DNA from 3 places in the Enterobacter sp. FW301-JW81 genome. Region 2 is predicted to be linked to each of the others. Evidence: predicted binding sites of a transcription regulator. Region 2 holds the regulator's gene; each other region holds the start of a gene.

Region 1 (3,279 bases), on a different contig from region 2:
GCGCTGCTGATCTTCCAGACGTTTGGACAGTACGGCCAGGTCTTCGCTGGTGTCGTCGCCCACAATCACAATGACCGCTTTCTGCCCGGTTGCGTCGGAGTAAACGTGCATATTGTTTGCCTGGGTGCCCAGCTTGCCGCTCTGGTCAGTCATATCGGCTGGCAGAGAGAAACTGAGTTTGCCATCCATCAGATTCACCGGCTGACCGGTCGCATTGCTCTCTGCGGATGCGCCCTGAGCAGGCGTTTTCGTGTCGCTGTTATCACAGGCTGCAAGACCCACAACCAGCAGGCCAATCCCGACATATTTAACCAGATTGCGCATTGACTTCTTCCTTTCGATAAACGGCCATAACGGCTCATTCGATCATCTTATCACAACTGATAAAGCGAACCCTTAACCAGCCTGCAATGCCGTGATTTCAGATTTATCTGCCAGCCTTTTCAGCAGCATATTCAGCAGCACGCCGTACATAGGCAGGAAGAAGACGATACTGATGAGCACCTTGAAGCAGTAGTCCACCAGCGCGATTTCCATCCAGTGCTCGGCCATAAACGCATCCGGGCTGCGCCAGAAGGCGATGAAGAAGAAGGCCAGCGTATCGCTCACGTTACCGAACAGCGTCGAGGCCGTGGGCGCCATCCACCAGCGATGATTCTGACGCAGGCGGTTAAACACGTGCACGTCGAGGATCTGCCCCAGCGCGTAGGCCATAAAGCTCGCCGCGGCGATACGGGCAACAAACAGGTTGAAGTGGGTTAACGCCTCGAAGCCCTGCCAGCTTCCCATATAAAACAGGGAGGACACCACGTACGAGATGAACAGCGCCGGAAGCATGACGGCAAAAATAATGCGGCGGGCCAGCGGTGCGCCAAAAATACGTACGGTTAAATCCGTGGCGAGGAAAATAAACGGAAAACTGAACGCGCCCCAGGTGGTGTGAAAACCAAAAATGGAGATGGGGAGCTGCACCAGATAGTTACTGGAGGTAATCACCAGCAGGTGAAAAAGGGAAAGCCAGAACAACGCTTTTACGCGCTGCGATTCAGAAAACTGCGTCATATTGTGACCTTTTTATACGTTGGGGTGAGGGAACCCAATAAAAACCGCAGCATGATACTGCTTTGGCAGGACATTGCAATGGTTAGTTTTTACGCAATCGTTAACCTGGTTTGCTTTGACTGCAACGGGGCGTAAACTACAGCCGTTTTTACCTGACCGAGAAGATCATGACCGACCTGTTTTCCAGCCCAGACCACACCCTTGATGCCCAGGGCCTTCGCTGCCCGGAACCGGTAATGATGGTACGTAAAACCGTGCGCAACATGCAGACCGGTGAAACGCTGCTGATCGTCGCTGACGACCCGGCCACCACGCGCGATATCCCCGGTTTTTGTACCTTTATGGAGCATGAGCTGGTGGCCCAGCAAACCGACGCGCTGCCGTACCGGTATTTGATTCGTAAGGGTTAGATGGGCTGTCCTCTGCGGCCTGATGCCCTCACCCCGGCCCTCTCCCACAGGGAGAGGGAGCAAACACTAAAAATGGCCACGTAGTGGCCATTTTGCTTTTACCTAGCCCTTCATCCATGCCCGGATCCCGTCCAGGAACATCTGCGTCGCCATCATCACCAGAATCAGCCCCATCAGACGCTCCAGCGCGTTTACCCCTTTCTCCCCGAGCAGGCGCAGGAACAGCGACGACTGCAGCAGGATAATAAATGTCCCGCCCCAGGCAATCAGCAGGGCAATCACCAGATGGCTCATCTGATTCGGATACTGATGCGACAGTAGCATCAGCGTGGCCAGAATGGTCGGCCCGGCAACGAGGGGAATCGCCAGCGGCACAATAAACGGCTCTTCACCCGCGGGCAGGCCGCTGCTGCTGCCTTCCGCGCTCGGGAAAATCATCTTAATCGCAATCAGGAACAGAATAATCCCGCCGGAAATCGACACGGTTTCGGCACGCAGGTTCAGGAACGCGAGGATTTTTTCCCCCGCAAACAGGAAGATAAACATCACCAGCAGGGCGATAAGCAGCTCGCGGATCATGATCGCCCGGCGGCGCTTCGGCTCGGTGTGCTTCAGCACCGACATGAAGATTGGCAGGTTGCCCAGCGGATCCATTATCAGGATCAATAAAACCGCGGCGGAAATGATTTCACTCATGTAAATTATCCCTGAAACTCTCTATGGTTATTATGATGATTAGCTGTATTTCTGATTGCCGGGCAATCATCGATTAATTTCGCTTGCGACTTTGGCAGCATTTTGTAATGTGAAGCATATCCCAGTTCAATACTGGCTTGCACAAACAGCACACACCCTCAGCAGGAAAAAAATGCTATGAAAAACGTTGGTTTTATCGGCTGGCGCGGTATGGTCGGCTCTGTACTCATGCAACGCATGGTTGAAGAGCGCGATTTCGACGCTATCCGCCCGGTCTTCTTCTCCACTTCCCAGCTCGGCCAGGCTGCTCCGTCCTTTGGTGGTACCACAGGCACGTTGCAGGATGCGTACGATCTGGAAGCGCTGAAGGCACTCGACATTATTGTCACCTGCCAGGGCGGCGATTATACCAACGAAATCTATCCAAAGCTGCGTGAAAGCGGCTGGCAGGGCTACTGGATTGACGCGGCCTCTTCGCTGCGTATGAAAGACGATGCCATCATCATTCTCGACCCGGTTAACCAGGGCGTCATTACCGACGGCCTGAACAACGGCGTGAAAACCTTTGTCGGAGGCAACTGTACCGTCAGCCTGATGCTGATGTCGCTGGGCGGCCTGTTCGCGCAGGACCTGGTGGAGTGGGTCTCCGTGGCGACCTACCAGGCGGCGTCCGGCGGCGGCGCGCGTCATATGCGCGAGCTGCTGACCCAGATGGGCCAGCTGCACCAGAGCGTCGCGACCGAGCTGGCAAACCCGGCGTCCGCGATTCTGGATATCGAGCGTAAAGTCACTCAGCTGACCCGCAGCGGTGAGCTGCCGGTGGATAACTTTGGCGTACCGCTGGCCGGTGGTCTGATCCCGTGGATCGACAAACAGCTGGATAACGGCCAGACCCGCGAAGAGTGGAAGGGTCAGGCAGAGACCAACAAAATTCTCGCGACCGCGAACACCATTCCGGTTGACGGCCTGTGCGTGCGCATCGGCGCGCTGCGCTGCCACAGCCAGGCCTTCACCATTAAACTGAAAAAAGATGTGTCTATTCCGACCGTGGAAGAGCTGCTGGCCGCGCACAACCCGTGGGCGAAAGTGGTGCCAAACGATCGCGATATCA
Region 2 (3,279 bases):
GCAGGCGTCTGCAGATCTTCCTGCATAGCGGCGAAAGCCGGCAGGTACATATCGGTGGCCAAAAAGCCCAGCACGCTTAAGCCGCCGAGCCAGACTAAAAAACCTTTCCTGGGTTGCATTATTTTATTCTCCTTAAGGAGGCAGGTGTACGTTGGCGCTGAGTGTAGGGAGTGCAAAGCCGCTTGTGAAACGCTAATATTTGGCGGGTGCATTCAAAAATTTTGCAGGCAGAAAATGTGGTCAGATTATTCTCTTGAAGTGGTCGATGCTGTCGCGCGTAACGGCAGCTTTAGCGGTGCGGCGCAGGAGCTGCACCGCGTCCCTTCGGCTATCAGCTACACCGTGCGTCAGCTCGAAGAGTGGCTGGCGGTTCCGCTGTTTGAACGGCGCCATCGTGATGTCGAATTAACGCCCGCCGGCGCGTGGTTTTTGAAGGAAGGGCGTTCTGTTATCAAAAAAATGCAGATCACCCGCGAACAGTGTCAGCAGATCGCCAACGGCTGGCGGGGGCATCTTTCCATCGCGGTGGATAATATCGTTAAGCCGGAACGCACCCGGCAAATGATCGTCGATTTCTATCGGCATTTTTCTGACGTCGAGCTGCGGGTCTCGCAGGAGGTGTTCAACGGCGTCTGGGATGCGCTGGCGGACGGCAGGGCAGAGATGGCGATTGGGGCCACGCAGGCGATCCCGGTCGGGGGACGTTACGCCTTTCGCGATATGGGCATGCTGAGCTGGAAGTGCGTGGTGGCACGCGATCATCCGCTGGCGGCAATGGAAGGGCCGTTGAGCGACGATACGCTACGCAACTGGCCTTCACTGGTGCTGGAGGATACCTCCCGTTCATTACCCAAGCGTATCACCTGGCTTCTGGATAACCAGCGGCGGGTGGTGGCCCCTGACTGGGAATCGTCGGCGACGTGCCTCAGCGCCGGGCTGTGCGTCGCGATGGTGCCCGTGCACTTTGCGCGCCCAAAAATCGATACCGGAGAATGGGTTGAACTGACGCTGGAGAATCCCTTCCCGGATGCGGCCTGCTGCCTCACCTGGCAGCAAAATGACGTCTCACCCGCCATGGACTGGCTTCTGGATTATCTGGGAGACAGCGAAACGCTGAACCGGGAGTGGTTACGGGAGCCAGCGTAGCTGGCCCCGTAGAGCGATTAACGACGGTAGTCGCGGAACGGGCCATCCGCAACGGAACGGCGTTCGATAAGGCGCGGGTGAACTTCAATGGACTGCGACTCTTCGCGCTTGTTGACGATCCTGTCCATCAGCATGTTGAAGGCCGTTTCGCCCAGCGAATCTTTCGGCTGGTGAATGGTGGTCAACGCTGGCGTAAAGTAGCGCGCGTTACGCACGTTATCATACCCGATCACGGAAATATCCTGCGGTACGCGCAGGCCCAGCTCATCGGCGGCGCAGAGCGCGCCCATCGCCATGATGTCGCCCCCGCAGAACACGGCGGTCGGACGATGCTGCTGGGAGACGATCTGCTGCATAGCGCGGTAGCCCGACTCCGGCTCAAAGTCGCCCTGCACGATCCAGTTTTCCGGCACGTTGATCAGCGCTTCTTCCATTGCTTTCATGAAGCCGGCCAGACGGCCCGCGCCGGTGTTGCGCTCCAGCGGACCCGGGATCACGCCAATCTCGCGGTGACCGCGTTCGATCAGGTAACGACCGGCCATATAGCCGCCTTCAAAGGCGTTATCGATAACGGAATCGGTGAAGTCCGCGCGCGCTTCGCCCCAGTCCATCACCACCATCGGAATATGGCGATACTCTTCGAGCATGGACAGCACGGACTCCGGATACTCGGAACACATCACCAGCAGGCCATCAACACGCTTTTGCGCCATCATCGACAGGTAGGCGCGCTGTTTTTCAATGCTGTTCCACGCGTTGCCCAGAATCAGGGTATAGCCTTTCTGGAAGCAGTTTTTCTCAACTGCTTCAATGATCTCGGCAAAATAGGCCGCTTCACTGCTGGTGGCCAGCAATCCAATAGATTTGGTGTGATTAACCTTGAGGCTTCGCGCAACCGCACTTGGCGAATAGTGCAGCTCTTTGATCGCGGCCCAGACGGCATTGCGCGTCTCTTCCGCCACGAAGCGGGTTTTGTTAATAACATGTGATACGGTTGTAGTGGAAACGTTTGCGCGTTTTGCTACGTCTTTAATTGTTGCCATTAAATGTCACTCCAGACCATATCCTAAACTCCTGAAAAACTTGAAGGTAAACGTTTGCCTTCTCTCACCCTTATTTCGCAATGTTGAGTTGCGGCACGCCGGGAAAACGACACGGGACGTCAGGAGGGGGTCAATGGCCGGTACGCTAATAAATTTAGCGTGGAATTTTGTCCTATCTTGATGAAAAGGGGAAGAGGTAAAGTGTTTATCAGTTTAAATCCAGGAAGATTTTTGACGTAAACTGTGCAAAAATGAGCAGGCTCACTTTTCGTGGGGGGATTAAAAGGAGAAAAATTGATGAGTTCCGATCTGAAGTTTTCGCTGTTCACCACCGTTATTGTGCTGGCTCTGATTGTCGCTGCCGGTCTGACGGCTGCGCTGCACTGATTTACGCGGAGGGAGAGCGTTCTCCCTCCCGATCGCCCCAATTGTTACTTCTCATGCAAAAATCTTTTGCCATTTTGTTAACTTCTAATTTTTTGTGATTGATGTCATGCTTTCGGCTTCTTTGTTCTGTGTCCCCATATGACACGGCATCCGGAGTTGACGCATGAAAATCAATTTTCCCCTGCTGGCCCTGGCGATTGGCGCTTTTGGGATTGGCACCACTGAATTCTCCCCGATGGGGTTACTGCCTGTTATTGCCCGGGGCGTGGACGTCTCGATCCCTGCTGCAGGCATGTTAATCAGCGCCTACGCAATCGGCGTGATGGTAGGCGCGCCGCTGATGACGCTTCTCCTTTCGCACCGCGCGCGCCGCAATGCGCTGATTTTCCTGATGGCGATTTTCACCCTGGGCAACGTGCTTTCCGCCATTGCGCCGGACTACACCACGCTGATGCTGTCTCGCATTCTGACCAGCCTTAACCACGGCGCGTTCTTTGGGCTGGGGTCGGTCGTGGCGGCAAGCGTGGTGCCAAAACACAAGCAGGCGAGCGCCGTGGCAACCATGTTTATGGGCCTGACGATTGCCAACATTGGCGGGGTGCCTGCGGCGACCTGGCTGGGTGAAGCGATCGGCTGGCGTATGTCCTTCCTGGCGACCGCCGGGCTAGGCGTGATTGCCATGGTGGCGCTGTTCTTCTCCTTG
Region 3 (3,279 bases), 380 kb from region 2:
GGCAATGGATTTCCATATTGAAGGCGTTTCGTTAGCCAATATTCGCAAAGCTGCGTTATCTATGCGCGCAGGTGGTGTAGGATATTACCCCAGCAGCAACTTTGTGCATATTGATACCGGTCCGGTTCGGCACTGGTAATAACGAAACACAGGAGCAGTATGAACTATCGTATTATTCCGGTTACCGCGTTCTCCCAGAATTGTTCACTGATCTGGTGCGAACAAACTAAACTGGCCGCGCTTGTCGATCCCGGTGGCGACGCTGAGAAAATCAAGCAGGAAGTCGCTGACAGCGGTGTCACGCTGATGCAAATTTTGCTGACGCATGGTCACCTTGACCATGTTGGCGCAGCGGCGGAACTGGCGCAACATTATGGTGTGCCGGTGATTGGTCCGGAAAAAGAAGATGAGTTCTGGCTGCAGGGGTTACCCGCCCAAAGCCGCATGTTTGGCCTTGATGAGTGTCAGCCCCTGACGCCCGATCGCTGGCTAAACGAAGGAGAGCGCGTTAACGTAGGGAATGTGACTTTACAGGTGTTGCATTGTCCTGGGCATACGCCAGGCCATATTGTCTTCTTTGATGACCAGTCCCGTCTGCTGATTTCCGGCGATGTGATTTTCAAAGGTGGCGTAGGACGCAGCGATTTTCCGCGCGGCGATCACGGGCAGTTGATTCAGTCGATTAAACAGAAACTCTTGCCGCTGGGTGATGATGTGACGTTTATCCCTGGACACGGTCCGATGTCGACGCTGGGCTATGAACGGCTTAATAATCCGTTCCTTCAGGATGAGATGCCTGTCTGGTAACCCGAATAAAAAAAGCCTGCATAACGCAGGCTTTTTTATGGGCGCAGATTACAGTACGGCGACAATCGCTTCGCACAGTGGCGCCATGTTGTCAGGCGTCATGCCCGCAACGTTCACGCGGCCAGACGCTACGGCGTACACGCCAAACTCTTCGCGCAGGCGCAGAACCTGCTCTTTGGTCAAGCCGCTGAAAGAGAACATACCGTTCTGTTTGATGATAAAGCTGAAGTCGCGGTCAGCGCCTTTCTCCGCCAGGGTGTTCACAAACAGCAGGCGCATGCGCTGAATACGCTGGCGCATATCGTTCAGCTCTTGTTCCCAGATTGCGCGCAGCGCATCGTTGCTCAGGATAGTGGCAACAACAGACGCACCGTGTGCCGGTGGGTTAGAGTAGTTCGCGCGAATAACCGATTTCATCTGGCTGAACGCACGGTCAACGGTCTCTTCGTTTGCCGCAACCAGCGTACAGGCACCCACACGCTCATTGTACAGACCGAAGTTCTTGGAGTAGGAGCTGGCAACAATCAGCTCCTGATGCACGGCGGCGAACGCGCGCAGGCCTTCTGCATCTTCTTCCAGACCACGGGCGAAGCCCTGGTAGGCAAAGTCAAACAGCGGCAGCCAGCCTTTTTCTACGGACAGCTTCGCCAGGTGTTCCCACTGCTCAAGCGTCGGATCGATACCGGTTGGGTTGTGGCAGCAGCCGTGGAACAGCACCACGTCGCCCGCCTGCGCTTCGCTCAGGCTTGCCAGCAGGCCGTCAAAGTCGAGAGAGTGGTTTGCCGCGTCGTAGTAGGCGTATTCGCGCACGTCCAGACCCGCGGAATTGAAGACGCTCTTGTGGTTCGGCCAGCTCGGGTTGCTTACCCAGACGCGCTTCACAGAGGTGTTTTTCGCAAGGAAATCCGCCGCCACGCGCAGCGCGCCGGTACCGCCAGGGGTCTGCGCTGTACGGGCACGTTTGTCACTGACGATTGTGCTGCCTTTACCGAACAGCAGCTCCTGGGTGCAGCGACCAAATTCAGGGATACCATCAATACCGAGGTAGTTTTTGGTGGTTTCGTTTTCCAGCAGATACTGCTCAGCTTTCTTAACGCTGGTCAGTACCGGAGTTTTGCCGGTTTCATCTTTATATACACCAATACCCAGGTTGATTTTGCCAGGGCGGTCGTCGGCACGAAACAGATCGGCCAGGCCCAGAATCGGGTCGGCAGGAGCGGCGGTAATGTTCTCAAACATGACGAAGTTCCATTGTGATTACAGAAGTGAAATCCGCTATCAGGTTAACGGTAGATTTACAAAATGCCAACCGTTTGCGACGAAAAGCGTGCGGCTTTTCAAAAGTCGCCATTATTTTCTGTCGGGCATAAAAAAACAGGGCCGAAGCCCTGTTCATTAAGCATATAACAAAGTGGTGTTCTGATTAGAACTGGTAGGTAACAGCCATTGCAACCTGGTCGTCTTTACCGTTCACGATACCCACGCTACGAGAGTAGTCGGTGTCGTCGATCAGGTTCAGCTGGTAGTCAACATAGACGTTGAAGTTTTTGTTGAAGTAGTAAGTTGCACCCAGTTCAACAAATTTCTGCAGGTCAGCATCGCCGCCAGAGAAGGTGCCACGCTGTGACAGGTTTTTACCTTTAGACTGAACGTAGGCCACGGAAGGGCGCAGACCGAAGTCGAACTGGTACTGAGCGATCACTTCGAAGTTCTGAGTTTTGTTCGCGAATGAGCCGTCAGCTTCACGGGTCATGTTGCGGGTTTCAGCGTAGGTGGTTGCCAGGTAGATGTTGTTCGCATCGTATTTCGCGCCAACTGCCCATGCTTCAGCTTTGTCACCTTTACCGTCAGCGGTCTGCAAGTTAGTACGGTCAGAGTTGCTGTATGCACCGATCAGACCGAAACCTTCGCCGAAATCATAACCCAGAGAGGTACCGAAACCGTCACCGTTAGCGGTTTTAACGTCGGTACGCTCGTTTTTGCCCTGATACTGCAGACCCAGGCTCAGACCATCAACCAGACCGAAGAAGTCAGAGTTGCGGTAGGTCAGCAGACCAGAGTTACGGCCGGTCATGAAGTTATCAGAGTAGTTAGCCCAGGTCATACCAGAGAAGGATGGGGCCATATCGGTGTAGGATTCTACATCGTATACGATACCGTAGTTACGGCCGTAGTCGATTGAACCTGCATCACCGGCTTTCAGACCAGCGAACGCCAGACGGGTACGCTGAGTCTGGTTGCTTTCTGCCTGGCTTGCCAGAGCACGGTATTCCCACTGACCGTAACCAGTCAGTTGGTCATTGATTTGAGTTTCACCTTTGAAACCGATCTGCGCATAGGTAGCGTCGTTGCTGTCGGTGTTGTCACCGGAGGTCACGAAGTCGTGCTCGCCAACCACTTTCCCATACAGATCCAGTTTGTTGCCGTTTTTGTTATAGATTTCTGCAGCGTTAGCTGCACCGGCTACCAGCA

What was found. Region 2 encodes PurR, which represses purine synthesis genes. Its sites were predicted from a motif close to CANGCAAACGTTTGCNTG; they were not measured.
Region 1: tusA (sulfurtransferase TusA) is a predicted target of PurR. The motif match lies at 1,153-1,170, and genes of this name have one in related genera.
Region 3: AC3WOK_RS01070 (amino acid aminotransferase) is a predicted target of PurR. The motif match lies at 2,110-2,127, and genes of this name have one in related genera.

What each region holds. Positions count from the first base shown of each region.
Region 1 is NZ_JBYTBA010000008.1:76,175-79,453, forward strand. It holds gene AC3WOK_RS21000 (DcrB family lipoprotein) at 1-324, opposite strand, end outside; gene AC3WOK_RS21005 (7-cyano-7-deazaguanine/7-aminomethyl-7-deazaguanine transporter) at 397-1,062, opposite strand; gene tusA (sulfurtransferase TusA) at 1,230-1,472, shown strand; gene yhgN (NAAT family transporter YhgN) at 1,575-2,168, opposite strand; gene asd (aspartate-semialdehyde dehydrogenase) at 2,346-3,279, shown strand, end outside.
Region 2 is NZ_JBYTBA010000001.1:624,573-627,851, forward strand. It holds gene punC (purine nucleoside transporter PunC) at 1-119, opposite strand, end outside; gene punR (DNA-binding transcriptional activator PunR) at 235-1,146, shown strand; gene purR (HTH-type transcriptional repressor PurR) at 1,164-2,189, opposite strand; gene cydH (cytochrome bd-I oxidase subunit CydH) at 2,487-2,576, shown strand; gene AC3WOK_RS03010 (MFS transporter) at 2,740-3,279, shown strand, end outside.
Region 3 is NZ_JBYTBA010000001.1:242,066-245,344, forward strand. It holds gene mepK (peptidoglycan L,D-endopeptidase MepK) at 1-139, shown strand, start outside; gene AC3WOK_RS01065 (MBL fold metallo-hydrolase) at 160-807, shown strand; gene AC3WOK_RS01070 (amino acid aminotransferase) at 856-2,046, opposite strand; gene AC3WOK_RS01075 (porin) at 2,231-3,279, opposite strand, start outside.